4 regions of the Thalassotalea ganghwensis genome follow, and region 3 is predicted to be linked to each of the others. Evidence: predicted binding sites of a transcription regulator. Region 3 holds the regulator's gene; each other region holds the start of a gene.
What was found. Region 3 encodes sigma-54, which starts transcription at its own class of promoters, with help from an activator protein. Its sites were predicted from a motif close to GTTGGCACGNNNNTNGNNT; they were not measured.

Region 1 (7,760 bases), on a different contig from region 3:
AATTCCGATAACTCAAGCTTGTTGTGCATGAGTTTTTGCCACAAAGGATTTACAGTTTTAATTTGATCTTGTATCGAATCAACGACAGGAAATATCGATTCAACAGCGTCCATGGTTTTATTAGCCGCATCTTCAGTACGGCTGATAACGTAATTTAGTCTTTCCTTGGCATCAGGTATGTCTGCATTGGCGAGATCATTCAACCTTGAATCGAGCTGAAAATTCATCAAGGAGTCATGAAGTTGGCGCGTTAACTTGCCTATTTCAGCGAATAACTCAGAGTTAATTGGGTTTTGAATTTCAGCAATTAATTTATCTGCTTTATCTTGCTCGCCAGTCTCAAGATACTCGACTAGTAATTTAGCCTGTTCCAACGAAACATGGGCAGTCTTACTTTTACTCATTCAACGTCCTTAGGTAACAAATGGAATTAACCTAAGCGTTCAAATATCTTGTCGAGCTTAGTCTTCAATGTCGCAGCAGTAAATGGTTTAACAATATACCCGTTCACACCTGCTTGCGCTGCCATAACAATTTGCTCTTTTTTGGCTTCAGCGGTAACCATCAACACAGGAATGTGAGCCAAATTAGCATCAGCTCTTATCGCCTTTAATAAATCAATCCCTTGCATTCCTGGCATGTTCCAATCAGTCACGACAAAGTCAAAATCACCACCTTGAAGCATTGGTAAAGCAGTACTACCATCGTCAGCCTCTGAGATATTGGTAAAACCTAAGTCACGCAACAAATTTTTCACGATACGTCTCATTGTTGAAAAATCATCAACAACAAGTACTTTCATATTTTTATCCAAGGCACCCTCCGGGGATATAGTTCTTAATTCTATAATATATTGTAATCAACTTTGCCAAGATTGCATACGTGCTTTTAAGCGATGTAATGCTTGACTGTGAATTTGGCTAACCCTTGACTCGCTAACATCAAGAACTTGTCCTATTTCACGCAAGTTCAACTCTTCATCATAATACAATGACAGTACTAAAGCTTCTCGTTCGGGTAAAGTAGAAATACATTCACTTAGCGATTTTTTAAAGACAACCTGTTCAATGTTTTGATATGGATCATGATTATTATCATCCTCTAACTGAACTATCGCATCTTCACTTACACCAAGGTCTTCGATTCCTATAATTTTACCCGTACTAACTTCATTAAGAATATGATGGTACTCATTTAGCGAAATATCAAGTTTTTCAGCAACTTCAATATCAGTAACATCTCTACCAAGCTCTGCCTCTAATGCTTTTATTGCTTCACTGACCATACGACTATTTTTATGGACCGAGCGGGGAGTCCAATCACCACGGCGTATTTCGTCAAGCATGGCACCACGAATGCGAATACCGGCAAAGGTTTCGAAACTTGCCCCTTTGCTATGATCAAAATTATTGGCAGCTTCTAAAAGTCCGATCATGCCTGATTGGATTAAGTCATCCACGATAACACTTGAAGGAAGGCGAGCCAGCAGATGATAAGCAATGCGTTTGACCAAAACCGTATGTTGCTCAATTAAGCTCGTTTTATTGATGTGTTCGCTGTAAGCATTGTTTTTGACCACGTTCGCCCACCACCTATTAACGGATTAATTCTCTAGCAACTGCTCAATGAAAAACTCTAAGTGCCCAGAAGCTTGATGTGGAATCGGCCATTTTGCCACTTTACTGGCCAATAATTTAAATGCTTTTGAGGCCGGTGAATCAGGAAACGCTTCAACAATCGCTTGCTGCTTGCGTACTGACTTTCGAATATTATCGTCATATGGGATCACACCAACCAACTCCAGTGCGACATCAAGAAATCGCTCACTTACTGTCGATAACTTGCCAAACAGCTGTTGCCCTTCTTTTGGGCTTCTTACCATATTAGCAACCACTTTAAACTTGAATATATCGTGGTCTCGGCTTAATAATTTCATTAACGCATAACAATCGGTAATTGATGTTGGTTCATCACAAACTACTAATAAAACATCTTGTGCTGCTCGTGCGAAACTCAACACCATATCTGAAATGCCTGCTGCAGTATCAACGATTAAGACATCAAATTCGGTTTTCATATCACTGAAGGCTCGAATCAACCCTGCATGTTCAGAATGGGTTAAATCAACCATCGATTGAGTACCTGACGTTGCGGGAATAATTTTTATTCCCGCTGGGCCTTCAATAATAATATCGTCTAATTCACACTCACCCGATAACACATGTGATAAGTTACGCTGAACTCTTAAGCCTAACATGACATCACAATTGGCTAGCCCTAAATCGGCATCCAAAACCAATACGCGTTTACCTAATTGCGCTAGTGCAATTGATGTATTAAGCGAAACATTGGTTTTACCAACGCCTCCTTTTCCCCCTGAAACCGCAATGACTTTAACTTGATTATTATGTTTTACAGAACCTTGATTAGCATCTTGCATTTTTCGTAAGCCACTCGCTTGGTCTATCATCTAAATTTTTTCTCTTGTTATCAGTATTACACAATTGCTGCAGAAGTCATTGACATTGGACGTGAAATGTGTCGGCTATGATATTTTTCAGCCATTCGTTCTGCAAGAGTAACCAACTTTTCAGCATTTGCAACTTTAATATCTTCTGGCACACGCTGACCGTCTGTAAGATAACCGATAGGTAAGTTATTTTGAATAGCTGTATCGATAATTTCGCCAACACTTAAACTCTCGTCGAGTTTAGTAAAGATGCAGCCTGCAAGTGGTATTTTCTTAAAACGTTGAACATTTTCTTGCATGACTCGTTGTTGTGCATTGGCAGCCAACACTAAGTAATTACGAATATTCACTCGAGAGTTGCCGACTAAAGTCGCTAGGTGCTCCGCCAAACGCATATCTCTCTGCCCCATGCCGGCAGTATCTATTAACACGAGTTTTTTATTTGAAAATTCATGAAGTAAACCATCAAGTGCATTGCTATCTTTGGCCATTTTCACCTGACAACCGATAATTTTTCCATACGTGGACAACTGCTCAAATCCACCAATTCGATAACTATCCGTAGAAATCATTACCACGTTATCGCTACCGTGAATTTGTGCAAAGCGTGCTGCTAACTTAGCAATCGTCGTTGTTTTACCAACCCCCGTAGGACCGACTAAAGCAACCACGCCACCACGATGAATAATATCATTACTGGTAGTGTTTAATTGTTGTGTTAATAATTTTTTGGCGTGCTGCCAAGCCTGATCTTCATTAACCGAGTGAGGAATAAAGCGTGCAACCTGCTCAGCAAATTGTTCAGTGATACCTATCGACATAAGGCGATTAACCAACACCGCTTTTAGTGGATCTTTTTGCGCCATATCTTGCCACATGAGCCCAGACACTTGATGTTCAAGCAATTGACGAATACTGTGCATTTCTTGACGCATTTGTTCTAAATCATCGTTTTTAACTGTATTGGCGTTATTCGCCGCAGCCGCCCGATGCTCTTCAGGTGCTTTAGTTAATATTTCAGCCGTTTGTGAATTTATCGCAGTGTCATGCTGAGCATTGCGCTCTAACCTATCGGTGAAGCTTTTCAATTGACGTTCTAAATCACTTTCATTTGACTTGCGCTCTTGTGGCTTGTCTTGCTGAGCTTGACGCTTTAACAAAGCTGCTAGGCTATCAGCAGGTGGCTGTGAGGACGCAGTTACTTTTGAGGCAGAGCTTAATGAAACTACGTCGCTTGAAAGCTCATCAAGTTCTTGTGAAGAACGATTACTGGTGACTTCTCGAGAGCGCTGCGGCGTAGCTTGTTCGTTGTTACTTTCTGCTGATTGCAAGTAATCTACAGCAGCCATTAACTCAACACCATCAGCAGTTTTTTTATTCGACATGATCACCGCGTCTGGCCCTAACTCTTCTTTAATTTCGAGTAATGCGGTTCTCATATCCTTGGCGACAAAACGTTTAATTTTCATAGAAAAACTCCTACACAGCCCTTACTGCTGAACAACACCTTTATTGACCAATTGAGCTAACAATCTTAATTTGCTTATCATCCGGAATTTCTTGATAAGAAATCACTCGAAGTCCCGGAATGGTATATTTAACAAACTTGGCCATGACTGATCTTAACATTCCAGAAGTTAATAGAATTGGAGTTTCACCCGCCATTTCTTGCTGTTGCGCACCCTCAGTTAATGATTGCTGGATACGTTCTGCAAGACCTGGCTCAATCCCCGCGCCATCATCTCCTGCCATCTGCATTGACTGATGCAACATCTGTTCCAGTTCTGGCGACAATGTTATGACAGGTACTTCAAGCTCAGGTCCAACAAGCTCTTGAATAATAAACTTGCGTAATGTGATCCGCACTGCCGCAGTTAATACTTCGGGATCTTGACTCTTTGGACCGTACTCAACTAAAGTCTGAACAATACTGCGCATGTCTCTAACTGGAACCCCCTCATTCATCAAGTTCTGTAGTACTTTCACGACAGTTCCGAGTGTCAAGACATCAGGAATTAAGCCTTCAACCAATTTCGGATAATGTTTCGCCAATTTATCCAGTAAGTTTTGTACCTCTTCATGACCGAGCAATTGTGAGGCATTATTGGTTAATACTTGGCTTAGATGAGTTGCAAGGACAGTCGCTGAATCAACAACAGTGTAGCCAAGCGATTGAGCTTGCTCTCTTTGATTTTGGGTGATCCACACCGCATCTAAGCCAAATGCCGGGTCTTTGGTTTCAACGCCATCAAGTTTGCCATACACTTGACCTGGATTAATCGCCAAATCATGATCATGACGTATTTCTGCTTGACCAATAGTCACCCCCATCAATGAAATCTGATAGCTATTGGGATCAAGATCTAGGTTATCTCGAATGTGCACCGCAGGTACGAGAAAACCAAACTCTTGCGACAGCTTCTTACGAACCCCTTTAATTCGATTTAATAATTCACCGCCTTGCCCTTTATCGACTAATGGGATCAAGCGATAGCCGATTTCTAAACCAATAATATCGACATGGTTAACATCTTCCCAACCTAAATCTTTTACTTCAGATTCTTGTTGCTCAGTTTCTACTTTTTCAGCTTGTTGCTGTTCAATCAGCTGCTGTGCCTTGTTCAATTTATGTTTGCTGCTCCAATAAGCACCACCTGCAATGATAGCAGCGAACATTAAGAACGCTAAATTTGGCATACCAGGGACAATCCCCATGACAAACATCACACCAGCAGCAATATATAACGATTTTTCTTGCCCGAGCTGATTTGAGACTTGCTGTCCCATGTCCTGAGTGGTATTTTGACGGGTAACAACAATGGCGGTACCAACAGATAAAAGCAATGCTGGAATTTGGGCAACCAAACCGTCACCAATAGTTAATAATGTATAGATTTCAACCGCACTATCAAAGGTTAAGTCGTGCTGCACCATGCCGATAACAAGCCCACCAACAATATTGATAAATAAAATCAATATACCCGCTATCGCATCACCTTTAACAAACTTACTAGCACCATCCATTGAACCATAAAAGTCGGCTTCTGAGGTGACTTCGACACGACGTTCACGAGCCTGTTCTGCGGTAATAAAACCTGCATTAAGGTCCGCATCAATCGCCATTTGTTTACCAGGCATAGCATCCAAGGTAAAGCGTGCTGTTACTTCTGAAATACGGCCTGCACCTTTGGTGATAACAACAAAGTTGATAATGATGAGGATCAAAAACACCACTAAACCAACAGCATAATTACCACCAATAACCACAGACCCAAAAGCTTCGATCACTCTTCCTGCTGCATCAGGACCTTCATGCCCTTCTAACAACACTACCCGAGTACTGGCGACGTTAAGCGCTAACCGTAAAATAGTGGCGATTAAGAGCACCGCGGGGAACGAACCAAAATCTAAAGGTTTTAGGGTGTAGACGGTGATTAACAATACCACCAAAGACAAAGCAATATTGAACGAGAAGAGAATATCCAATAAAAAAGCAGGCAAGGGTAAAATCACCATACCAAGCGCTGCCATTACCAATAATGGCGTGCCTACCCCTGACAGGTAACTAAACTTTTTTTGCTTTAGCTGATTAAAACGAGCGGCTAGTTGCATTACTACATCACGTTAGTTTTTTGACACATATCCGTCAAAAGCAATATCCAGACCAACACGAGCAACTCAGTAACTTACGTACGCTAACAGGAAAATAAAACAGCCAAAACTTGGCCGTTTAGCAAAGTAGTAGTCGCGTTAGCAAAAACTTAATAGCGAAATGTTTCAGGAATAGGAAGATTGCCCGATAATGCCTTGGGTCGTTTTCCTTTACCTTTTTTGTGCTCATTAAGTTGAAAAACAAATGCTAAGACTTGCGCAACCGCAGCAAATAACTCTTCAGGAATTTCATCGTCTACTTCCGTGGTGTAATAGAGAGAGCGAGCAAGTGCCGGCGAGGCAATAATTTCAACGCCATGCTCTTTAGCAATGGTGCGAATATGAATGGCCATCTGGTCAATGCCCTTAGCAATAACGACAGGAGCGCCAGTGCCATCGGTATCATATTTTAAAGCAACCGAAAAATGGGTTGGATTGGTAATAACAACATCAGAATTTGGCACTTCTGACATCATCCTACGCTGCGACATTTCATATTGGGTGCGTCGTATACGGCCCTTTATTTCTGGGCTACCCTCAGTGTTTTTGTTCTCGTCTTTGACTTCTTGCTTGGTCATCATTAACTGCTTAGTGTGATTCCATTTTTGGTATGGCGCATCAATGATGACAATAATAATTAATGAGCACGCCAAAACAAGAAACATCCAAAGCAGCATTTCAACAGAGTGGGAAAAATTATTCGGTATCGCTTCTATACTTAATGCCAAAATTTCAGCAAATAAATTATCCAATAGAAGGTAAGCCACGATACAAACAACGAAAAACTTTAAAATGGATTTGAGCAACTCCACCCAAGCTTGGGTACCAAACATTCGTTTAAAACCTGCTAAAGGTGAGAGTTTACTCGCTTTGGGCTGCATCGCTTCCCAAGAAAAATTCAATCCACCAAGTAAGGTATTGCCAATAAATGCAGCAATCATAATAATGACAAAAATCCATAAGATAGGTACTAACAATGATGACAAGCTATCACTAACCACTTGATAAAGCGCATGAATATCCATCGCCTCTCGCCGGCTAACGCTAAACAAGCGTTTCATTACACCAGCTAAGCCTTCCACTAAGCGACTCCCCACGAGCATCAGCGCTACAGCACTACCAACTAATACAAATAATGTACCTAAGTCTTTTGAACGAGCAATTTGTCCTTTCTTACGTGCATCTGCGAGCTTTTTCGCGGTCGGTTGTTCGGTTTTTTCACCACTGTCTTTTTCAGCCATTATGACCTCTGACAATCAATCAAGTAACAGCTTAAGTCTAACGCTCTTTGCCATTGAGATTCAAAGTGAATAAAAAAGTTATCCAATGTCAGCCACATAATAATCAAACCCGAACACATGGTGATCGGGAAGCCTATCGCAAAGATATTAAGTTGAGGCGCTGCGCGAGTCATAATTCCAAAAGAGAAGTTAATCAACAGCATTGCGGTGAGGGGAGCCATTGCCAATGATAGTGCGGTTGCAAACATCCAACTGCCCCATTCAACAAGATGAAGAAACTTCACTGTTTCAAAACTTTCGAGCGGTATTGGTAGCGTGACGAAACTTGCGACGACAAAATTTAGATACGCTAGATGACCATCAAGCCCCCAAAACAATAATGTGGTTAAAATCAAGAA
Region 2 (7,760 bases), on a different contig from region 3:
TGCCTTTAAGCGCATTTACCGTTAAATCGTTATCACGACTATGGATACCAATAACCATACCTTCATATACTTCAACGCCATGACCAATCATTAGGCGACCACGTTCTTGCAAGTTAAACAACGCATTGGTTAATGCTTTACCTGTAGCATTGGCGATCATGACACCATTTAAGCGCTGCCCAATCTCACCACCTTTATGAGGACCATATTGCAAGAAGGTGTGATAAATAAGGCCTGAGCCAGATGTCAATGTCATAAACTCGGTTTGAAAACCTATTAAGCCACGACTTGGCATAATAAAGTCCATACGAATACGTCCCTTACCATCTGGTGCCATGTCGGTAAGCTCGGCTTTTCTTAAACCCATTTTTTCCATGATTGAACCTTGATGTTGTTCTTCAACATCAATGGTTACCGTTTCATAAGGCTCTTCAATTTGACCATCAACTTCACGCATAATGACTTCTGGACGTGATACCGCTAATTCATAACCTTCACGGCGCATATTTTCGATTAAGATGCCTAAATGTAATTCACCACGACCTGATACTTTAAACTTATCAGGGTCATCAAGTTGCTCAACACGCAATGCTACGTTATGAACTAATTCTTTATCCAAACGATCTTTAATATTTCTTGATGTAACAAACTTACCTTCTTTACCTGCAAACGGAGAGGTGTTTACTTGAAAGGTCATGGTTACCGTTGGTTCATCAACAGAAAGCGGAGGTAGTGGAGCAACTTCACTAGGGCAGCAAATAGTGTCGGAAATCTTTAATTCACCTAACCCAGTAATGGCAATAATATCGCCAGCTTCAGCTTTATCAGTTTCATGACGTTCTAAACCTAGATAGCCAAACACTTTGCCAACTTTACCGTTGTGAATTTTTCCTGCCGCAGTCTGAACCGTTACTTGTTGGTTAGGTTTAACAGAACCACGAGTAATACGCCCGACACCGATAACACCAAGGTATGAGCTGTAGTCTAATTGAGAGATCTGCATTTGAAATGCACCATCAGGGTCTGCATCTGGCGCTGGCACTTGATCAACGATCGTTTGAAAAAGTGGTGTCATATCGGTTCCGACTTCGCCTTCTTCCAATGATGCCCAACCATTAATCGCTGAAGCGTAAACGACTTGGAAATCTAGCTGTTCATCAGTAGCACCTAAGTTATCAAATAAATCAAAAACTTGGTCCATTACCCATTCAGGACGAGCGCCTGGCTTATCGATCTTATTGATAACAACAATGGGCTTTAAACCTTGAGCAAAAGCTTTTTGCGTTACAAAACGCGTTTGAGGCATTGGACCTTCTTGTGCATCAACAATCAAAAGCACTGAATCAACCATTGACATAACGCGTTCAACTTCTCCACCAAAGTCAGCGTGACCAGGAGTGTCCACAATATTTACACGATATTCGTTCCAGTTAATCGCAGTGTTTTTTGCCAATATTGTAATACCACGTTCTTTTTCGATATCGTTAGAATCCATCACTCGTTCTTCGAGATCAGTTCTTGCATCAAGCGTACCTGATTGGGCTAACAATTTATCAACTAGGGTAGTTTTACCATGGTCAACGTGGGCAATAATGGCGATATTACGTAATTTATCTAACACGGGCTTTTGCTCATAGGGCTATAATTGGGCGCGAATTATACAGGAGTATGCTAAACAAATATAGTGACATTTTAGTGCTATGCTTGTTAGGCATTAGAGCAGAAATGCCCAAATTTTTGTCATTGAAGTATTTTTGCACCAAAATGATCCGCATATGTTTTATTTTGGTGCAAACTAATATCTTTGATGTTGTGCAAAGCCGCAGTTTACCGCGATTAAACTGTTGGCACAGTTTTAGCTAATAAGCGGGTAATACTTTATACCCGGTTTAAGATTTAACCCAAGTGGAGAGACATCATGTCACAAGCTGTATTAGATTTAATTAAAGAAAACGATGTAAAGTTCGTTGACTTACGTTTTACAGACTCTAAAGGTAAAGAACAACACGTTTCTTTGCCTCATCATCAAATCAATGAAGATTTTTTCGAAGAAGGAAAAATGTTCGACGGTTCATCTATTGCAGGTTGGAAAGGAATTAACGAATCAGATATGGTGTTAATGCCGGACGCATCTACCGCAGTGTTAGACCCATTTACAGAAGAAGTTACGCTAAACATCCGTTGTGATATTTTAGAGCCTTCAACGATGCAAGGCTATAGCCGCGATCCTCGCTCTGTGGCGCACAGAGCTGAAGAATATATGCGCTCTACTGGTATCGCTGATACTGTGTTATTTGGTCCAGAGCCAGAGTTCTTCTTATTTGATGATGTTCGTTTCCATACCGATATGAGCGGCTCTTTTTATAAAATCGATGATAAAGAAGCTAAATGGAACTCAGGTACAGAATATGAAGATGGTAATACCGGACACCGCCCTGGCGTAAAAGGCGGTTACTTTCCAGTAGCACCAGTTGATTCATCACAAGACTTACGTTCGGCAATGTGTTTGGTAATGGAAGAAATGGGCTTAGTTGTTGAAGCACATCATCACGAAGTTGCTACCGCAGGTCAAAACGAAATCGCTTGTCGCTTCAATACAATGGTTAAGAAAGCTGACGAAGTACAAATTTATAAATATGTAGTTCATAACGTCGCTCATGCTTATGGTAAAACTGCTACCTTCATGCCTAAGCCTCTAGTCGGCGATAATGGTACTGGTATGCACTGTCACCAATCTTTAGCAAAAGATGGCGTAAACTTATTCTCTGGCGATAAGTACGGCGGACTATCTGAAACTGCACTTTACTACATCGGTGGTATCATCAAGCATGCTAAAGCGTTAAATGCTTTTACCAATGCATCAACTAACTCATACAAGCGTTTAGTTCCAGGTTTTGAAGCACCAGTAATGTTAGCGTATTCTGCTCGTAACCGCAGTGCATCAATCCGAATTCCAATTGTACCTACGCCAAAAGCTACACGTATCGAAGTACGCTTCCCTGATCCAACAGCAAACCCTTACTTAGCTTTCTCAGCAATGCTAATGGCAGGCCTAGATGGTATCAAAAATAAGATCCACCCTGGCGACGCTATGGATAAAGACTTATATGACTTACCAGCGGAAGAAGCAATGGCAATTCCTCAAGTTGCCGCTTCACTTGAAGAAGCATTAAATGCACTTGAAGCAGATAAAGAGTTCTTGATGGCTGGCGGTGTTATGGATGCTGACATGATCGATGCATACATCGAAATAAAACGTGCTGAAGTTGAAAGGTTAAACATGACAACTCACCCTGTAGAGTTCGATATGTACTACAGCGTATAATGATTTAAGCGCTAATCTATTAAAAAAGCTCACTTTATGTGAGCTTTTTTGTGGCTAAAATAGTCTTTTTTAGATAGATTAGTACTACATCAAGTTTTAGGATCAGGTACTTGGCTAAATTCACCACATACATTTGCGCATTTTTAGTCACATTGTTCTGTGTAGACGCTTTAGCTGGCTCTACAAAGATCTATGTATGGCGCAACGCTGATGGTGTTCTAGTTTATTCAGATAGCCCTAAACCTGGCGCTGAAGAGGTTGAAGTAGCTGATCCTAATACGGCAAACTCATCCATAGATACCTCTGTCCTTGACATCAATCCGCAAGAAGTTGAAGAAACCTACGAAGTAGAAATAACTCAACCAGCGAATAACGATACGATACGAGATAATACCGGCTCAGTCTTTGTGTCCGGGCGTATTAAACCTATCTTCAAACGTGGTCTTTCAATTGTCTTACATCTTGACGGCCAACCCTACGAAAAACCTCAAACACATTCAATGTTCGTGCTGCGCAATGTTGATCGTGGTGAACATCAAATAAAAATGGATTTAATTGACGATAAAGGCAAGGTAATTGCATCGTCGGAGACAATCACATTTTATATGCACCGAGCATCAGTAAATAAAGCAAACTAAACAAAGTAGGTGATTTAAACACCGGTTCATACTACACTGTACTTTGCGGTGCACCATATTGGTGCAGAGAGGTTATATGACGAATTCAAATGCAACAGCCAGATTGAAACGCTTAGAATATCAACAAAAAATTCCAAGCCAGTTAGTCACAGCTGTCATTGTACTTGATCAACAGTTAACCATACAGTATGCCAACCCTGCAGCTGAAGCATTATTTGTTCGAAGCTTTAACAAGCTATACGCTCAGCCGTTGAATGACGTCATATTAAATTCCCCAATAAGAATAGAGCGCCTTCAACAGTTATTAACCTCTGGTCAGGAGTTTAGCGATAGCGATGTGGTGTTAGAGCTCTTTATCGATTATTTTATCACTGTTGAACTAACCGCTTCTTCAGTTGAATTTGATAGCAAACCGCATATATTAATAGAGCTAAAGCAAATTGATCAGCAAAAGCAAATAAGTACCGAAGCTTTTCAACATCAACAATGGGAATCAGCACGGGATCTTATTCGTGGCTTAGCGCATGAAATAAAAAACCCCTTAGGAGGTCTTAGAGGTGCAGCTCAGCTATTAAATAATGAACTAACCGAAGAGCAACAAGAATATACTGCACTCATCATCGAGCAAGCGGATCGCTTGAGAAATTTAGTTGACCGCCTTTTAGGCCCCAATCAATTGCCTAATATGTCCAAGCAAAATATTCATTTTGTTTTGGAAAAGATCTACCAACTTGTCAATCTAAATCATGATAACGATATTAATATCATACGAGATTACGACCCTTCAATTCCCAGTCTGATTTTTGATGAAGAAAAACTACAACAAGCCTTACTCAACATTGTAAACAATGCAGCGCAAGTGCTTGGCGGTTCTGGTCAAATTATTTTAAAAACTCGCGCTGCAAGCAATAAGACTATTAATGGTAAAAGAATAAAACTTTGTGCTCAAATTAGTGTTATAGACAACGGACCAGGCGTGCCAGATAACCTTAAAGATACGTTATTCTACCCAATGGTTTCTGGTCGCTCTAATGGCACAGGACTTGGTTTATCGATATCTCAAACCTTAATAAATCAACACAATGGCAAGCTCTATTGTTCTAGTGAACCGGGCCATACGGAGTTTACGATTTTATTACCGATTAATAATGACGAGAAAGCCTTATGAATACAGAACAAGTTTGGGTAGTAGACGATGATAGTTCGATCAGATGGGTATTGGAAAAAGCCCTTTCTAAAGCAAATATCTCATGTGCAACATTTGATAGTGCTGAAAACATGCTTATCGCATTAGAACATGAACAACCTGAGATCATTATATCGGATATTAGAATGCCTAACGTCGATGGCATGACATTATTATCGAGTATCAATCAACAGTACCCTCATATTCCCGTAATTATAATGACAGCGCATTCTGATCTAGACAGCGCTGTAAATGCCTACCAAGGCGGTGCATTTGAGTATTTACCGAAGCCATTTGATATTGATGAAGCGCTAGCGCTAACCAAAAGAGCGCTAACTCATGCTCGAGAAAACAGTGCTAAAGCAAAACAAAATTCAACCAAGGAATCTTCTGTTGGTATCATTGGCGAAGCTCCTGCAATGCAGGAAGTTTTTCGTGCGATTGGCAGATTATCACGCTCAAGTATCAGTGTTCTAATAAATGGAGAATCTGGTACGGGTAAAGAATTGGTTGCCCATGCACTTCATATGCATAGCCCTAGAGCAAAGGCCCCGTTTATACCATTGAATATGGCTGCTATTCCTAAAGACTTAATCGAATCTGAGTTATTTGGCCATGAGAAGGGAGCATTTACCGGCGCTAATTCCGTACGTCATGGTAGATTTGAACAAGCGCATAACGGTACACTTTTTCTTGATGAAATTGGTGATATGCCGCTTGATATCCAAACCAGATTGCTTCGAGTTCTAGCCGATGGTCAGTTTTATCGGGTTGGCGGACATTCACCGATCCAAGTTGACGTACGAATCATCGCTGCAACTCATCAAAACCTTGAAGATAGAGTAAAAGCAGGGGAATTTCGAGAAGACCTTTTTCATCGTCTTAATGTCATTCGTATTCATTTACCCAGTTTAAAAGAGCGTAAAGAAGATATAAAACAGCTCTCAGAGCACTTTCTTAAACTGGCAGCCAATGAATTAGCTGTTGAGCCAAAAACGTTGCACAAAAGCACCTTGAAATTCTTAGAACATTACCATTGGCCAGGTAATGTTAGGCAACTGGAAAATATTTGTCGCTTTCTTACCGTGATGGCCAGTGGTAAAGAAATTATTGTCGATGATTTGCCTGCAGAGCTTTCTTTATCAGAAGTTAAAGGTGAAACGCTAAAACACAATAATTGGCAGGAAAGTTTAAGGTTATCGGTGGTAGACCAATTGAGATCTGGTCATTCAAATATCTTAGAAAAGATGTTGCCAGAGTTTGAAAAAATCATGTTGCAAAGCGCGTTAAATTTTACTCAAGGTCATAAACAAGAAGCGGCGAAAAAGCTAGGATGGGGTAGAAATACGTTAACGAGAAAGCTTAAGGAACTCAATCTTAGTTAACTAAATAACCTCAGCTCTGTCTAAGGAGTGTATTTCTAACGCCTATTATAAATTACGTTTGCGTTATTCTGTCGTAAAACAGCTGGCTATTCCTACAACAACACCCTCGAATTAAGTAAAAAGTAGCGAGCTAGAAAGTCACAGTGAACTCAAAAGTTTAATTTTATTGTTTTCGTACTACTTCTTATACAAACCTAAGGTTAAATAAATAGCGTTAAAAGCATTTAGCTAACTTGGCAATCTCGGCTACTATTGGAGAGTTTAATATTGATAATATGTGAGCTGACAATCAATGCTGCACCAATAACTATCATAAATGGTTGGTAAGCTGCTGCAACATCGTGTTTTTCCCAATAGATCACAACCCCCAACAACAGTAAATAAAAAGGGTATGTCTTGTGATGGTAACGTTTAAAACCTGAATATAAGGCAATGCCACCTAAAACGGCAGTCAGTATTAAGAAAATATGTTCCCACGCATGGTCGGCTAAAAAGCTTATACCTAATAATGGTAATGCCGGTAACAATACAGGCAGCAATATGCAATGCAGTGCACATAGTGAAGTAGCTGTAATGCCTATACGATCTAACACGTTTATTACCAAAACCTATAATGAGAAGAAATGCGATATTATCACAATTGAGATATTATCACAAAAAGATTATGCACTCTCGATAGGAAAAGTTAGCACATCTGTAATAGAATTTACGTTAAGCGCTATCATTAAGCAACGATCTACCCCTAAAGCAACTCCCGCACATGGCGGCAAACCTTTTTGAAGTGCACTGATAAAACGTTTATCTATTGGCCGCTCTATCTTACCTATTGTTCTTCTTGCTTTATTATCACAATCAAATCGATAAAGCTGCTCTTCTGCATCAGTCAATTCATTAAAGCCATTAACCAATTCAATACCTTTATAATAACATTCGAATCGTTCAGCGACTCTTTGATCTTTAGTGGATAACTTGGCTAAACAGGCCTGTGATCTTGGGAAGTCATAGACAAAACATGGTTCGTCGTTAGCCAAAAAAGGTTCAATATGCTCTGTAAAAACAAACTGTAATAACGTATCAATATCGTCATTCTCCTCTAGCCAAGAATCCAATGGCCTATGTGTTGATAGATAGGATTTTAGTGTAACTACATCACAATCTAATGGGTCTATATTGACGTGTTTAAGGAAAGCGTGCTGATAAGTCATATATTTCGCTTTTGGAAACGT
Region 3 (7,760 bases):
CAAGCATTAGGCATTCTTTAAGCTCTTCACTAAAAGGTACTTTGCTGCGTTGATGCTTAGAAAGTTTAACTAAAGACATTGCAAATTCTTGCAATTGTATCATTTCACGCTTTATTTCGGTTTTACTTTTGAATTCTTCATCGAATTCATGTGCAGACTCGGGCATAATACTTATATATAAAAATTAATCATTGATAATGGCTAGTATACAACATTCTGTGCACAGCAAACCACAATGTCAGTTAGCTACTTTATCAATGACGAGATATTTAAAGAGAGATATTCACCCTAATGGCAGAATCAAATAGCATCATTAATCAAATGGAACTTGTCGAGTCGCGCGTTGCCGAAGTATTAGCATTAGCGAAATCTTTAGGAGCGGATGCCGCGGAAGTATCGATGAGCAAGCAACAAGGCTTAAGTGTATGCACGCGCTTGGGAGAGGTCGAAACCGTTGAGTTTACCAATGATGGTGCGTTGGGGATTACCGTCTATCAGCAAGGGCGTAAAGGAAGTGCTTCAACCGCTGATCTTTCTGATGGTGCTTTGAAACAAACGGTACAAGCAGCCGTCAATATTGCCAAGTACACATCAGTGGATGAGTTTTCAGGCATTGCTGATAAAGCTTTGCTGGCGATGCGGCCTAAAGATCTTAATTTATATCATCCAAAACCGTTAACGACTGATCAGGCTATTGATATCGCCAAAGAATGTGAATTGGCTGCACTTAAAAGTGATGCGCGCATCACCAACTCAGATGGTGCAACGTTAGCTAGCTTTGAAGGGTTCAAAGTTTACGGTAATAGTCATGGACAATTAGTAGGCTATCCTAGCTCACGTCATAGTTTAAGTTGTGTTGCAATAGCGAATGATAAAGAAGATATGCAACGTGACTATGCTTATACCATTAATCGCCAATTTGATTTAATGGATGACGCCAAAAGTGTTGGTGAAAAAGCGGCGCAAGAAGTGTTGTCGCGTTTACATAGCCAAAAATTGTCAACGCGTAAAGTACCGGTTATGTTTCGTGCCGATATAGCCAACACTTTTTGGGGGCATTTTATTTCAGCAATTAGTGGTGGCAACTTATACCGCAAGTCGTCATTTTTATTAGACGCTATCGGTCAGACTATTTTCCCTGACCATTTGACCATTGAAGAACGCCCACATATAGAGGCCGCATTGGCAAGTAGTGCGTTTGATAGTGAAGGTGTCGCGACCATTGATAGAAACATTATCGAACAAGGGAAACTCGCAACCTATTTGTTAACAAGCTATTCAGCGCGAAAACTTGGCCTCACTACCACAGGACATGCTGGCGGTATTCATAATTGGTTGGTCTCAGCTAATGGTGGTAATTTCGAAAAAATGTTACAACAACTTGGTACTGGCTTGCTTGTTACCGAGTTGATGGGACAAGGTGTCAATGTGGTCAATGGTGACTACTCTCGTGGGGCTGCAGGTTTTTGGGTTGAAAATGGTCAAATTCAATATCCAGTATCTGAAATCACTATTGCTGGTAACTTAAAAGATATGTTTAAAAATTTGGTCGCAGTAGGCACTGACACTGACATGCATGGCAGTATTAGAACGGGCTCATTATTGCTCGAAGAAATGCAAGTTGCCGGTAACTAACGCTCGATACTCAAGCATTTAGCGACTTTATTGCAATTATCTTAATAATAAAGTCGCAGTTCCTAAGAAGGCGAATATACCGACAACATCGGTGATGGTAGTTAAAATAACGCTGCCAGCGAGTGCAGGATCAATTTTCATTCGTTTTAGTAACAAAGGAATAGCAACACCAGCAATACCTGCCGCGGTCATGTTCATTAACATGGCAAAGGCAATGATACCACCTAACATTATATCCTGCTTCCAGATGGCGACAACAGCGGCGATGAGTATTGCCCAAATCAGGCCATTTAAAAAACCGACCGCGAGTTCTTTATAAAGTAGCGCTTTAGCGTTACTTTCTCCAACGTGACCAAGTGCGATACCGCGGATGACAAGCGTAAGCGTTTGATTGCCTGCGACACCACCCATACTTGGTACTAGCGTATTTAAAATCGCTAATATCGCGAGCTGACTTAAGATATCTTCAAACATTGAAGAAACGGCTACAGCTAATAACGCTGTGATCAGGTTAACCCCCAACCAAATTGAACGCTGTTGCGTACTTTTTACTACTGGTGCAAAAGTATCTGCTTCATCATCTAAACCCGCCATACTAAGCATTGAGTGTTCTGCTTCTTCCCTGATAACATCGATTATGTCATCAATGGTAATACGACCTAAAAGATGGCGCTCTTTGTCAATAACGGGTGCTGAAAACCAATCGTATCGTTCAAAAAGTTGAGCAACTTCACTTTCTGGTGTATCGGCATACACGGCTTCTATTTCTTCGTCTATTAAGCTTGATACGATCACTTCAGGTTTCGCTGTGACAATGGCAGCGAGAGAAACAGAACCGATAAAATGATTTTGACGATCGACAACATAAAATGAATCCGTGGATTCGGGGAGTTCGCCTTTAAGGCGTAAATAACGTAAAACAACATCGACAGTAACATCGGGGCGCAGGGTGATGGTATCGGTGTTCATGATACCACCAGCAGTGTCTTCTTCATAAGATAGCGCCGTTTCTACACGACCTCTATCTTGAGAGTCCATTGACGCTAATACTTCATTATAAACCGTATCAGGCAGTGTTCTAAGAACTTCTGCTAAGTCATCGATATCCATTCCTTCGGCCACTGCCGCGAGCTTCTCCGGTTGGATATTTTTTAAGATGCCTTTACGTACTTCTTCATTAAGCTCTTCGAGAACTTCACCGTGGTGATCGGGATCAATGAGCTGCCAGAGAATGGTACGGCTTTTTGAGGGCGTAGATTCAAGTATTAATGCAAGATCATACGCCGGCATGTTTTGCAGTAATTTTCGCACATAAACAAACATCCCGCTGCCAAGTGCTTCATTAACTTGCTGCAGGGTTTTATGGCTATTTTCTTGTTCTAACGCTTCCGGCATATTGCTACCTTGTGCCGTTATTGATTGAAAACTATTTTACTGGTGAATTTAGCGTCACATCTCAGACTTAGTTATTGTTTTGCTTTTGAAGACTGGTTTTTTTGTAAACGCTGACGGTAAGTGTATCTTATAATTGTTTTTTTTTCAGCAAAATTTATCAAGGACGTAATTGGGGGTTAAGGAAAAAAGTGCTTTACTCGGCTTCATTGAATTTATCATTAAACAACTGGCAGACCTCCTTTAGGGCAATTTCTGCATCATCGCCTTCGGTGATCACCTTGACCACCTTTCCTTTACTACCCGCTAGTAACATTAAGCCCATGATACTGCTAGCATCAACGCTTTTGTCATCTAGCGCTACGGTAATGGTTGCACTAAATTTTTGACTAAGTTGTGCGAGTTTGGTTGCGGCTCGAGCATGTAAGCCAAGTTTATTGGTGATTTTTAGGTCTCTTTCAAAACGTGTCATGTGCTTTTTACTGATACTTTATTAAATTAAGTCGATGATTTATCGATATCTCGGTGTCGTGATTGCACGTCTTGGCGCTCTTTTCTTAAATTGTTAGCAAGAAGCTCAGCGATATAAACAGAGCGGTGCTTGCCTCCAGTGCAACCAATTGCAATGGTAATATAGCTACGATTATTTCGCTCAAGGTGCGGTAGCCAAGTCATAAAAAAGCTATTAATTTGCCAGATAAACTTAGTCACGATTGGTTGAGCACCTAAAAAATCTTTCACGGGTTGGTCTAAACCGGTATAGCTTTTTAGTTCTTTTTCCCAAAATGGGTTTGGTAAAAATCGCGCATCGAAAACATAGTCAGCATCCTGTGGTACACCATGTTTAAAGCCAAATGACTCAAATACAACCACCATCTTGCCGGTCTTTTTGCCAAGAATGCGCTCCCTGATAAGATCTGCAAGCTGATGAGGGGTTAGTTGACTGGTATTGATATATAAATGAGCACGACTAGAAATTGGTTCTAACAACTTTTTTTCTAAACTTAACGCTTGATCAAGTGCGATGTTTTGCTTAATCAAAGGGTGTAAACGACGGGTTTCACTGAAGCGCTTTATAAGGTCAGAGTCATCTGCGTCTAAATAGAGGATGTTGAGTTCAACAGTTGTTGGTAAGTAGTCAAGTATCTCTGAAACGTCGTTTGGATCATCAGGTAAATTTCGAACATCGAGACTGACTGCAACGGTTTCGTAATCGTTGATAACCGTATGTGTTAAAGCAGGTAAAAGGTTTACCGGAATGTTGTCGACACAATAATAGCCTAAATCTTCAAGAATTCTTAACGCGACACTTTTACCTGAGCCGGAGCGACCACTTACGATGGTTAACTTCATGAATATGCCTTATAAAAAAGCTGAGGGCGATAGTAACATGGTTTATTTGCCTAACTTAGCTGGCTTGCTGAATAAGTGCAAACATTTCTTCAGATGTTGTACTTTTTCTTAATTCTTTGCAGAATTGTTTATCACTAAAAAGTTGAGCAATACTTTGTAGCGTACTTAGATGTGCTTGGCACTCTTGTTCGGGAACAAATAATGCGACAAAGATGTCTACGGGGCGATTATCAATAGCGTCAAAGTCAATCGGCTGTTCACTGGTTGCTAAGACAACGATCGCTTGCTCTGTATCTGTTAGGCGACCGTGCGGAATTGCGATACCTCCACCGATGCCAGTTGAGCCCATTTTCTCTCGAGCAATTAAACTTGCCAATAAATCATAAGTGGAAAATTGTTTGAGATGTTCAGAGGCTTTTTCACTGAGTAGTTCTAAAATCTTCTTTTTGCTAGAAGCGTGGACTGCACATAGTGTGCAGTCCAGCGATAGCATTTCAAGTAACTTCATAATGCGGGTACGCGGCTAACTTAATAGCGTTAATGTTGGTTAATTTTGCCTTTGTATTTTAATATTTGACGATCAAGTTTGTCGACTAAGCTGTCAATTGAAGCATACATATCACCATTTTCGGCTTTTGCATGCACTTCGGTGCCATTTAAGTGGACGGTTGCTTCTGCAATTTGGTTAATTTTTTCAACAGTTAGTACCACATAAACGTTGTTGATATGGTCAAAATGTCGCTCTAGTTTTGCGAATTTAGTATTAACGCTATCTCTTAAAGAATCTGTAATTTCAACATGGTGACCAGAAAGATTAATTTGCATGGGCTTAAATCCTTATTGTTATGTTTACTTAAAGCAAACTTTTACGTTGATTTGACGGAGGGATAGATAATGATTCGCGATATTTTGCAATGGTTCTGCGTGCGACATTAATACCTTGCTCCGCCAATAATTCAGCCATTTTGCTATCACTGAGTGGCTTAGAAGGTAATTCAGCAGCGACCAGCTTTTTAATTAAAGCTCGAATAGCCGTTGATGAACATTCTCCACCATTTTCAGTACTAACATGACTTGAGAAGAAGAATTTTAATTCAAATATACCGCGTGGTGTATGCATGTATTTTTGCGTGGTTACACGAGAAATTGTTGATTCATGCATGTCGACCGCTTCAGCGATATCATTTAAAACCATAGGGCGCATAGCCTCTGGGCCGTGTTCAAAAAAGCCCTGTTGTCGTTGAACTATGCAATTAGACACTTTTAAAAGAGTTTCGTTTCGACTTTCTAAACTTTTTATAAACCACTTTGCTTCTTGCAGATTGGAACGAATAAATTGACTGTCGGCTGAAGACTTCATCGAGCGAGCCATAGAAGCATAATGTTGATTTACGGAAAGTTTAGGTGCGGTATCTGGATTAAGTTCAACGACCCAACGGCCATTCTTTTTTTCAACCGATACATCGGGAATGACGTATTGATCATCACTTTTTATTACCGAGTCTCCCGGTCGTGGATCAAGCGATTGAATGAGACGAATGACTTCTCTTAGTTGATCTTCTTTTAAACGGGTTTTACGCATTAGTTGACGATAATCACGATTACCCAGTAAATCGATATAATCTTTAACGACTATTTTACTTTCTTTTAGCCAAGGCGTTTGTGCGTCAAACTGATTTAATTGAATTAATAAACATTCGGCTATACTGCGCGCACCGACACCTACGGGATCAAACATATTGATGCGTTTTAGTACCGCCTCAACTTCGTCAAGCTCAACATCATCTATACCAATACTCTCTAAAATATCTTCTGCGCTAACCGTTAAATAACCAGCATCATCAATGGCATCGATTATTGCGGTTGCAATGGCGCGATCGGTTTCAGTAAAAGGGGTTAAGTCCATTTGCCAGCGTAAATGATCTTGAATCGAGTCTATGGTTTCGCCTTGATAAGTGTAATCTTCACTCACACTGCCTATACCACTGCTTGATACGCCAGCACTGAAGCTTTCATCCCATGTGGTATCGATATTAAGCTCTTCCGGGATATCGGTTTTATCCATCGCTTCAGTGGTTGAAATTTCATCGATGGTTGGCGAAGAGTCTTCACTACCATCGCTAGTTTTGGATTCTGAACTTGTCGCTGAAAAACCTTCTTCTAGGTGATCTTTTTCGTTCTCTTGATTGTTATTATTTGATTCATCAATTTCTAAAAGCGGATTACTTTCTAAGGCCTCTTGAATTTCTTGTTGAAGGTCTAATGTTGACAACTGCAACAGCTTAATTGCTTGCTGCAACTGCGGAGTCATTGTCAATTGTTGTCCAATACGGAGCTGTAAACTAGGGCGCATTTACTTCCTTCGGTTCCTATAATTATTATTGACGTTCATTTTACTCTGGTTAATAGATACTATAACGTAAATTGTTCACCAAGATATACATCTCTTACTATCTGATTAGCAAGAATTTCTTGAGAATTTCCTTCCGCAATTAACTCACCATGACTCACGATATAGGCATGTTCACAAACATCTAACGTTTCTCGTACATTATGGTCTGTGATTAAAATACCAATTCCTCGTTGCTTTAAGTGTAGAATAATTTTTTTTATATCACCTACAGAAATTGGGTCAACACCAGCAAACGGTTCATCTAACAAGATAAATTTAGGGTCTGCAGCTAGCGCCCGAGCAATTTCAACACGGCGCCGCTCACCACCAGATAAGCTCATCCCTAAATTATCTTTAATATGACCAATATTAAACTCTTCTAATAAATGCTCAAGCTTATCTTGACGTTCAATGTCGGAAATATCTTTGCGAGTTTGTAGAATCGCCATAATATTATCAGTGACACTGAGCTTTCTAAAAATAGAAGCTTCTTGAGGCAGATACCCAATTCCTTGACGAGCACGTTCATGCATTGGAAGCAGGGAGATATCATGCTGGTTGAGCTCAATTGTGCCATCATCGTGGGGTACTAAGCCAACAATCATATAGAATGAGGTGGTTTTACCAGCACCGTTAGGGCCAAGTAGACCGACAATTTGCCCTTCTTTAACCATCAAGCTAACGTCTTTAACAACTCGACGTCCCTTGTATGATTTTGCTAAATTTTTTGCACAGAGAATTGCGTTGTCCATAGGCTATTTTTTATCAAGTTCTTTGGGTTGTAATACGGTTTTAACGCGATCATTCGCTTCACTGTCAGCACTAACCTGTTCAGTGACAAAGTTGTAGGTGATAATACTGCCGCTGACTTTACTACCTTCCTGTCTTAATTCAGCATCACCTGAAATCACGACGATATTTTCTGAAGGTTGATACTTTATTTCGTTAGCTTGTAAATAGATTGGCGTGCCATCTTCAAGCTTTTGCT
Region 4 (7,760 bases), on a different contig from region 3:
TTGCCAACAATTTTTCTAACCGAGGTGATACAATAAAGCCTTGTTCTGCAAGTTCTATTGCCTTGCCAAATAACGACTCCCAAGGTAACTTACCGTGTTCATCATGGGCTAATTTCATTGCACTTAATACACCAGGAACACCTACTGAACGCCCACCAACGACTGCGTCTATCCAAGAAACAGTCTGACCATTAGCACCAACAAAAAGCTGGTCATTCACTTTTTTCGGGGCAGTCTCGCGGCCATCGTAAGTTTGCAACTGCTTAGTTTGTTTATCCCAATACAGCATAAAGCTACCACCACCTATGCCTGAAGACTGAGGCTCGACAAGTGTTAGCACAAGTTGAACGGCTATCGCGGCATCAACAGCACTCCCCCCTTTGGCCAATATATCTTTACCAGCCTGACTCGCATAAGGGTTAGCAGCGACCACCATGTAGTTAGACGCTGTAACTGCCGACTTATTATCGATTGCCGTAGTCGCTTCCGGCTCTCTTATTTCTTGCTTTGCATCAAGTGTAAATGCTGTTAATGCCAATAAAATACTAAACACTCTACTTATTAATAACATGGCTTATCCATTATTCTTGTGTGGTTGTGATTTTACGAATTTTTGTTGGTAGTCATTAAACGCTAAAAACTTGTCCAATAGCGGCTGATAGCGCTTGGCATTTTGTTCTACTATTGACAGCATAAAACAGCTCGCCTCTAACGTAGATAGCGCGCCTTTTTTATCAGTTTTTCTAATCGAGTAACGACACGGAAATTGCTCAGATAAAGCAAAGTGCGTTATTTCGTGCAGAAAATGTGTTAGTTGATATATTTTATAAGCTTTACGCCACGTACCATCTAAAACAATTAAGCAATCAGGTTTCTTGTTCGCTTCAATAATAACCTTAGTATCATTAACATCATCAAATACCACACAGTTGCTATCTGATGGATACAATAATACTGGCCAACTAAACTTGTCTAGCAAAGACTTCACATCGTCTCTTGATGAAAAATCTTCACCAACGAAAACATGTACATTATTCAATGAACCGCTTAGCATAGGAACCGTAGCTTTGTGATTTTTCACTTCGCTTGGATGTTGTAATACAATCAACGTCGTTTGATTATCAATTGTCACCATAAATTGGCAAATACATGTAACCGTGGGACGTAAACAAGATGTACAATAAGCTCTTGCCATCAACCTTGACTCAATGAAGTAACCGATAACGCTATTTTACGTTGTTCAGACGTTATTTTCAGTAGGTATTACGAATAAAATTCTAGGGTTTATCACTTGCTATGTTCAAATTCTCTTCTCTACCAACTCAGCCAATACACTTATTAGGCCCTTTGACATTAATCGCTTTAAGTATTGTGTTATCGTTTTTGAACTTTAATATCGAATCGTCATTGGCCTACCAATCCTTTGCAGTTGAGCAAGGCCAAATTTGGCGGATTATCACTGGACATTTGCTCCATACCAACGAATTCCACTTATTATTGAATATCGTTGCGGTTGTATTACTTTGGTCACTTCACGGCCAATACTTTACACTATTATCATACATAATTGTGCTGTTCGTCCTTGCTTTAGGTACGAGCTTTGGCCTGTATATCAGCTCTCCGACAATGGATACCTATGTAGGACTTTCCGGCATTTTGCATGGCTTATTTATTCTCGGTGCTATTGAAGATATAAAAGCACAAGAAAAAACGGGTTATCTTCTTCTGTTGGGTGTGGTAGTAAAATTAGTCCATGAACAATTTTATGGAGCGAGCAGTGATATCGAGGCCCTGATAGGTGCTAATGTAGCGATCGATGCCCATTTATATGGAGCCCTTGCGGCAATATGTATCGTTATCTTCCAGTACGTTGTAGTTAACGATAAAACAAATCATCGTGTCTAGGGGCTAATAACCTAGGTTTATTTTTTCTGCAATTGGCTATTCTTGATACTGGCAATGCTAGTATTAAAATAGCCATCGTCCCTTTTGTTAAGGTCTTGGGGCTGAGGCCAAAATGACGTTATTCTCGGTAATGAACCATCAATGATCCTGAAACTTTCCCTACGGTCACCTGCTTAATTAATTCGTAGCCGACATCAGTAAAAAACTCTTGATACTTTGATGTCGTTGCATACACTGCTACACCTTCGCTGTCAGGGTGATCGTTAAGTAATGTATTCACAGCTGCCATTAGGTAATGTCCAAAGCCATGATGTTGATGTAAAGGGTGTATTGCAATAAAAGAGAGCATATGAAACTTTTTCATAGGTACTGAAGCGAGAACGATATCTTCTTTTTCAATCATTTGCTTGGTGCCAAAGTACCCAGCACCGAGCAGCATCTTTAAACGCCAATGCCAAAAACGCCCAGAGCCAACCCCTTCATCAGGTTTATTCAAACAGGCCACACCAACCATGGTTTCTCCCAAATACAACCCCACAATAGGTTGCTTTGCTTGCCAGAATGCACTTAACTCTTCCCTTATCGAGGTTCTTAATCTTTGCTCATAATCAGCGCTATCACCGTTAAATATCTCCAGAAAAACAGGATCATCATGATACGCTTGATACAATAGTGATGCCGCCACTTTTAAGTCTTCTGCAACCAAATAAGCAGCCCTGATTTCAACTTCCGTTTGCTGTTCTAACTGTTCATTCATACTGTTGTAACCCTGATAAGATTATTTATTATTATCTCGCTACCATAGCAGGTAAATTAAAATAAGATCAAATTTTAAACACTCACTGCGATTTGATTACATCAATTAGCAAATGGATTATGATGCTAATAAAACTAATCGTAAGATATCTCACTACCCAGACGCATCAGTTCAAAGCCTAAAAGTAAAAAGGCATTAAAAACTGAATTTTTAATGCCTTAAAATAAATTGGTTTCTAATCGATTAGTTATTATACCTTTCGAAATCTGCACCATTACCGGTAGAGACTAAGCTGCCATCAACAAACTTAAGATAAGTACATTCATCTTTTGTCGTTAGGCCATCTTTATGAACGCGATGCGTGCGATAATAAAGTACTTGTACTGTTTTATCATCATGAGTATAAGACTCTGTAAAATCAGCAATGCCTAGCTTTGCTTTTACATCAACAATACTTGACTGTAATGGTGTTTTGGCAATTGCCTTGCGGTTATCATACTCTCTATCATCAAAATCAGAACTCATCACACGAGCATCACCGTCACCATCTACAGCAATAACACAGCCGGTTAAAGAAACGGTTAATGGTAAGATTAAACCTAATGCAATCAATGACTTTTTCATAAAATATTCCTTTGGTTTCATTAATATGTTGTTATGGCAGACATTCAGCAAACAATGAGCCAACATTGTAACATGCTGTTTTTTATAAAAATAACCACTATCACACTAAAATTAATAACGACAGCGGTAACTTTTTTCGCTAAAATATGGTCAATTCCACTTGCGATTATTTTTAATATGACTATTTCTGAAGAAATTTTATGCATTGCCAACCAACTGGCAAATCAAGGTAAAAAGCCAACTGTCGCCCTTATAAAACCAAAATTATCACAACCTGTGCCGTTACCAAGCATAGTGTCGGCATTAAAGACGTGGACTCATCAACCAGAAAGGACAGCTATCTCCCCTCTCAATAAACTAGCCAATATAAGCGCAAGCAACAATAATAACGACATGACTCAAGACATTAATGATGCTATTGAACGGGCTTTACAGCCATTGAAAGCTCAAATTACTGCCTTAGAAAAAGAAGTAACTGAGCTTAAGCAAAAGCTAAACGAGAAATAAGTTATTCTTTGCTAACTAGAGGGGTAAGTGTATCAAAAAATTGTGCTAGAGAATCAGCCAAGCGCTTGTGCGGTTTGCAACCAACGCGTTCTACCCAAACAGAACCATCTTGATTATTAATCGATAAAAAATACTCATCTTGATCAGTCACGGCAAAAAATACCGTAATATCTTGTTTAAGCTTTTTTTTCATCAAAATATGACCAACAATATTTTCTTGCAGTCGTAAAAAGTCCTGCTGACTCCATGGAAATAACAAAGACAAATGTCCTTCGCTGCATACTGCAGCCATGTTATCACCATATATTGTTGTAAAATAACTGACGATGTCAGGGTGAATAGCTAATTCTAGTGCTTGCTCTATATTGCTGAAGGTAAGACTATCCTCAATCTTTTCAGGTTTCCAAGTAATTAAATCTTCATTTAACGGTTGCTTGGTACAAGGCGAAGGCCATTCGCTGTCATGTTCAGTAACAGGTAAGTGTTCAAATTCATCCATAAACGCTTGGACATATCGCTCAGAAAATTCAAGAACCTTCTGTGATAATTTCGTGTTCAACAATATCATCTCCAACCAAAATACTTTAAAATAGTCGCTTTTACTACGCATGCTAAATGTTATGAGCCAATACAGCAACGATTCAATTTTAAAAAGCCTGACCTTAGGAAAAGCAACTGAGTATAGCGATCAGTATGATGCCTCTTTGTTGCAAGCGGTTCCAAGGAGTTTAAACCGCCAACAGTTGAGTATTAGTGAAAATAGTTTGCCTTTTACCGGTGAAGATGTTTGGTATGGTTACGAATTGTCTTGGCTGAATAATAAAGGAAAACCGGTTGTTGCTTTGGCAGAATTTCGTTTCCCTTGTCAGTCAGAAAATATTGTCGAATCTAAATCGTTTAAGCTTTATTTAAACAGTTTTAATCAAAGTTCCTTTGACTCCTGGCAAATCGTCAAGGAAACCCTCATTAATGATTTGAGCGCGCTGACTAAAAGTACCGTGCAGGTAACCTTATTTCCAGTCGATGATTGTCCTGCGTTATTATTTGCTAAGAGCGATTATCAATTACTGGATGATTTAGATATTACCGTTGATAATTATGAGCTCAACCCAGCTTTATTAAATACGGCTAGTGATAATGAAATGGTCGAAGAAAAATTAGTTAGCCATCTTTTAAAGTCTAACTGCCTTATTACCAATCAACCGGATTGGGCCTCTATCTACATTAGTTATGTCGGGCAAAAAATAAACCACGAAGCCTTATTGCAATATCTCGTTTCTTTTCGTCAACACAATGAATTTCACGAGCAATGCGTCGAACGTATTTTCTGCGATATTAGCAAGCATTGTCAGCCAAAAAATCTTACGGTATATGCACGTTATACTCGTCGAGGTGGCTTAGATATAAATCCATTTCGTTCGACACAAGAGATGAAAGCGCCAAATTGTAGGACGCTTCGTCAATAATTATTACATTTAATTTGCGATTACGGCGCTGTAGTAAGTAAATTTTTTAATGATTTTATTTTATCTGGCGTATACTATGAGTACCTATACTGTTTTTCTTTATGGCATTTATTCATAATTTTCTTTTTTCATAACAATGCTGTAAATATTTTCAAAGGAATTGTTGTTAGATGAGTCAACCGACTGCAGCAGACAGAGAGTTAATCTCATTAAAGCGAAAGTTAGATACTGCGTTGACGGCGCAATCCGAACTCGAAAATAATTTAAAAATTCAGTCAACTACCCTTATCCAGCTAATTAGCAAACTGTCTCTTGCAGCAAAAGGCATAGATTTAGTTTTAGATAATAAACTCGCGCAATTACGCAAAAAATTAGGTCAATTTAACGATTGGAGTGAGATTGAAGATATTGTAATAGAAGTATCTCAGCTTCTGCAAAAGCACTCGATAAAGAATGACAACAATATCAAAATTTTGCATGAAAAATTCCATCAAGCTGCTTTAACACTTCAAAAAATAAGCGGTTTACCAGCCAACCTTAAAAAACAATTGCGTCAATTAATTAATGAAAGTAATGAACACAAAGATTCTGTTGTTCAATATGTTCCTGCGCTTAATCAACTGATTGAATGTTATCAATTTGCAATTGAAATAAAAGATGCTGCCCCCATTGGTGGTTTACTCAATCAACAAACAAGTAAAACCTCGCAAAAATCAGGCATTGATAAAACCATTATTGAGCGCTTTTCATCTTTTATTTCTAACTTGGTTGTCTCAACGAAGTATAAACCAGCATTAAATAAAATCCGTGCTGACCTTTGTCAGGAAATAACACAAAAAGATCTGCTCGAAGATTTCCTCGAAGTATTTGATATTATCAATAAAGATCTCATTCAAGAACGCTCTACTGCAAAAGTGTTTCTTTCAACGTTAAGTGAAACCTTATCTACCGTTCAACAAGCCGTGCAAAGCACGATACATAGTAACGACGAAGCCAAAGCTAAGCATGACTCACTAACGAAGAAGCTTCAGCAAAAAATTGTTGATATGGCCAAAGGGCTTGATCAAGCAAATTCTCTTGCTGACATAAAATTAGATATTAACGATAAATTAAGTCAGATAGCTGGCGCTCTAGAAGAAAAAACAACTTTTGAGGTAATGCAACTGAGTGATATGTCGATCAAGCTCAATGATATGCAACAAAAAGTCAGGCATTTAGAGCAACAAAGTAAAGCGTTTGAAAAACAAGTACAAGAACAACAAGCAAGAAGCTATCAAGACGCGCTAACCAAATTGGGTAATAGAGCCGCTTTTGATGATTACTTTGCCAAGAAAATGGTTCGCTTCCATCATACGCCGTTTGATTTGGCACTTGTCGTTATCGATCTCGATAACTTTAAACGAATCAATGACACCTATGGTCACACTGCTGGCGATAAAACCCTTCAAGTTATCGCCAACACACTTGCCAAAGAGTTTACTCAAAATGAATTTGTCGGTCGCTATGGAGGTGAAGAATTCGTGCTCATTTTCTCCAACCACGATCAGGAGCAACTAGTTAAGAAGCTCAATGCGATTCGTTTGAAAGTAGCTAAACTACCTTTTAAATTCAAAAACAATAAAGTCAGTATTACACTGTCCATTGGCGCGACACATGTCAAACAGGAAGATAATGTCCATATCGCCTTTGAACGAGCAGATACAGCTTTATATCAAGCGAAGAAAAACGGAAAAAATCAGGTCATATACGCTTCCTAGTTTGTCGTCGTAAAGGAGTTGCATTATGAAGTATCAATTAAACCCTGTTGGCAAAATGAATCTACTATCTCCTTTAGAGGTAGAAAATTTACAACAGTCGGCAAGTAGTCAATTATATCAATTGTATCGTAACTGCTCTTTAGCAGTACTAAATTCTGGTAGTCATACCGACGATGCAGAAATCATTTATCAGCAGTATAAAGACTTTAACATTCAAGTATTAAGACGAGAGCGAGGCGTAAAAATCGCCCTTGAGAATCCTCCACAACATGCTTTTGTCGATGGAAAAATCATTCGTGGTATACAAGAGCATCTATCTGCGGTTCTACGCGACATTCTCTTTGTTAATGGTCGCTATGGGCAAGATAGTTCGGCTAAAACCATTACCCATAATACATTTGATATTCTTAGAAATGCAGGCGTCATCATTCCAGAAAGTGAACCTAATTTGGTCACTTGTTGGGGAGGCCACTCTATTGGAGAGAATGAGTATAAATATACTAAAGAGGTTGGTTACCAACTAGGGTTAAGATCCTTCAACATTTGCACTGGTTGTGGACCTGGCGCGATGAAAGGCCCGATGAAAGGTGCAACAATAGGTCATGCTAAACAACGACTGAGTAACGGTCGTTATATTGGTTTGACCGAACCGAGTATTATCGCAGCTGAGCCCCCTAATCCGATAGTTAATGAACTGGTCATCATGCCAGATATTGAAAAGCGCCTTGAGGCATTTGTTCGTAT

Region 1: flhA (flagellar biosynthesis protein FlhA) is a predicted target of sigma-54. The motif match lies at 6,121-6,139, and genes of this name have one in related genera.
Region 2: glnA (glutamate--ammonia ligase) is a predicted target of sigma-54. The motif match lies at 1,844-1,862, and genes of this name have one in related genera.
Region 4: ACSLUH_RS12605 (DUF3192 domain-containing protein) is a predicted target of sigma-54. The motif match lies at 3,332-3,350, and genes of this name have one in related genera.

What each region holds. Positions count from the first base shown of each region.
Region 1 is NZ_JBQRUM010000001.1:282,955-290,714, reverse strand. Features, by position in the region: gene ACSLUH_RS01285 (protein phosphatase CheZ) at 1-404, opposite strand, end outside; gene cheY (chemotaxis response regulator CheY) at 431-814, opposite strand; gene ACSLUH_RS01275 (RNA polymerase sigma factor FliA) at 860-1,579, opposite strand; gene ACSLUH_RS01270 (MinD/ParA family ATP-binding protein) at 1,604-2,470, opposite strand; gene flhF (flagellar biosynthesis GTPase FlhF) at 2,497-3,939, opposite strand; gene flhA (flagellar biosynthesis protein FlhA) at 3,980-6,082, opposite strand; gene flhB (flagellar biosynthesis protein FlhB) at 6,232-7,362, opposite strand; gene fliR (flagellar biosynthetic protein FliR) at 7,362-7,760, opposite strand, start outside.
Region 2 is NZ_JBQRUM010000025.1:19,833-27,592, forward strand. Features, by position in the region: gene typA (translational GTPase TypA) at 1-1,621, opposite strand, end outside; gene glnA (glutamate--ammonia ligase) at 1,919-3,325, shown strand; gene ACSLUH_RS18160 (DUF4124 domain-containing protein) at 3,436-3,963, shown strand; gene glnL (nitrogen regulation protein NR(II)) at 4,040-5,131, shown strand; gene glnG (nitrogen regulation protein NR(I)) at 5,128-6,534, shown strand; gene ACSLUH_RS18175 (MerC domain-containing protein) at 6,759-7,127, opposite strand; gene epmA (elongation factor P--(R)-beta-lysine ligase) at 7,197-7,760, opposite strand, start outside.
Region 3 is NZ_JBQRUM010000030.1:11,703-19,462, reverse strand. Features, by position in the region: gene yjgA (ribosome biogenesis factor YjgA) at 1-166, opposite strand, end outside; gene pmbA (metalloprotease PmbA) at 292-1,635, shown strand; gene mgtE (magnesium transporter) at 1,672-3,030, opposite strand; gene ACSLUH_RS18750 (HPr family phosphocarrier protein) at 3,224-3,499, opposite strand; gene rapZ (RNase adapter RapZ) at 3,526-4,380, opposite strand; gene ptsN (PTS IIA-like nitrogen regulatory protein PtsN) at 4,436-4,888, opposite strand; gene hpf (ribosome hibernation promoting factor) at 4,918-5,205, opposite strand; gene ACSLUH_RS18730 (RNA polymerase factor sigma-54) at 5,234-6,733, opposite strand; gene lptB (LPS export ABC transporter ATP-binding protein) at 6,793-7,524, opposite strand; gene lptA (lipopolysaccharide transport periplasmic protein LptA) at 7,528-7,760, opposite strand, start outside.
Region 4 is NZ_JBQRUM010000011.1:106,789-114,548, reverse strand. Features, by position in the region: gene ggt (gamma-glutamyltransferase) at 1-571, opposite strand, end outside; gene ACSLUH_RS12620 (tRNA-uridine aminocarboxypropyltransferase) at 575-1,195, opposite strand; gene rrtA (rhombosortase) at 1,297-1,905, shown strand; gene ACSLUH_RS12610 (GNAT family N-acetyltransferase) at 2,024-2,662, opposite strand; gene ACSLUH_RS12605 (DUF3192 domain-containing protein) at 2,906-3,286, opposite strand; gene ACSLUH_RS12600 (hypothetical protein) at 3,464-3,793, shown strand; gene syd (SecY-interacting protein) at 3,795-4,361, opposite strand; gene queF (NADPH-dependent 7-cyano-7-deazaguanine reductase QueF) at 4,414-5,259, shown strand; gene ACSLUH_RS12585 (GGDEF domain-containing protein) at 5,430-7,016, shown strand; gene ppnN (nucleotide 5'-monophosphate nucleosidase PpnN) at 7,042-7,760, shown strand, end outside.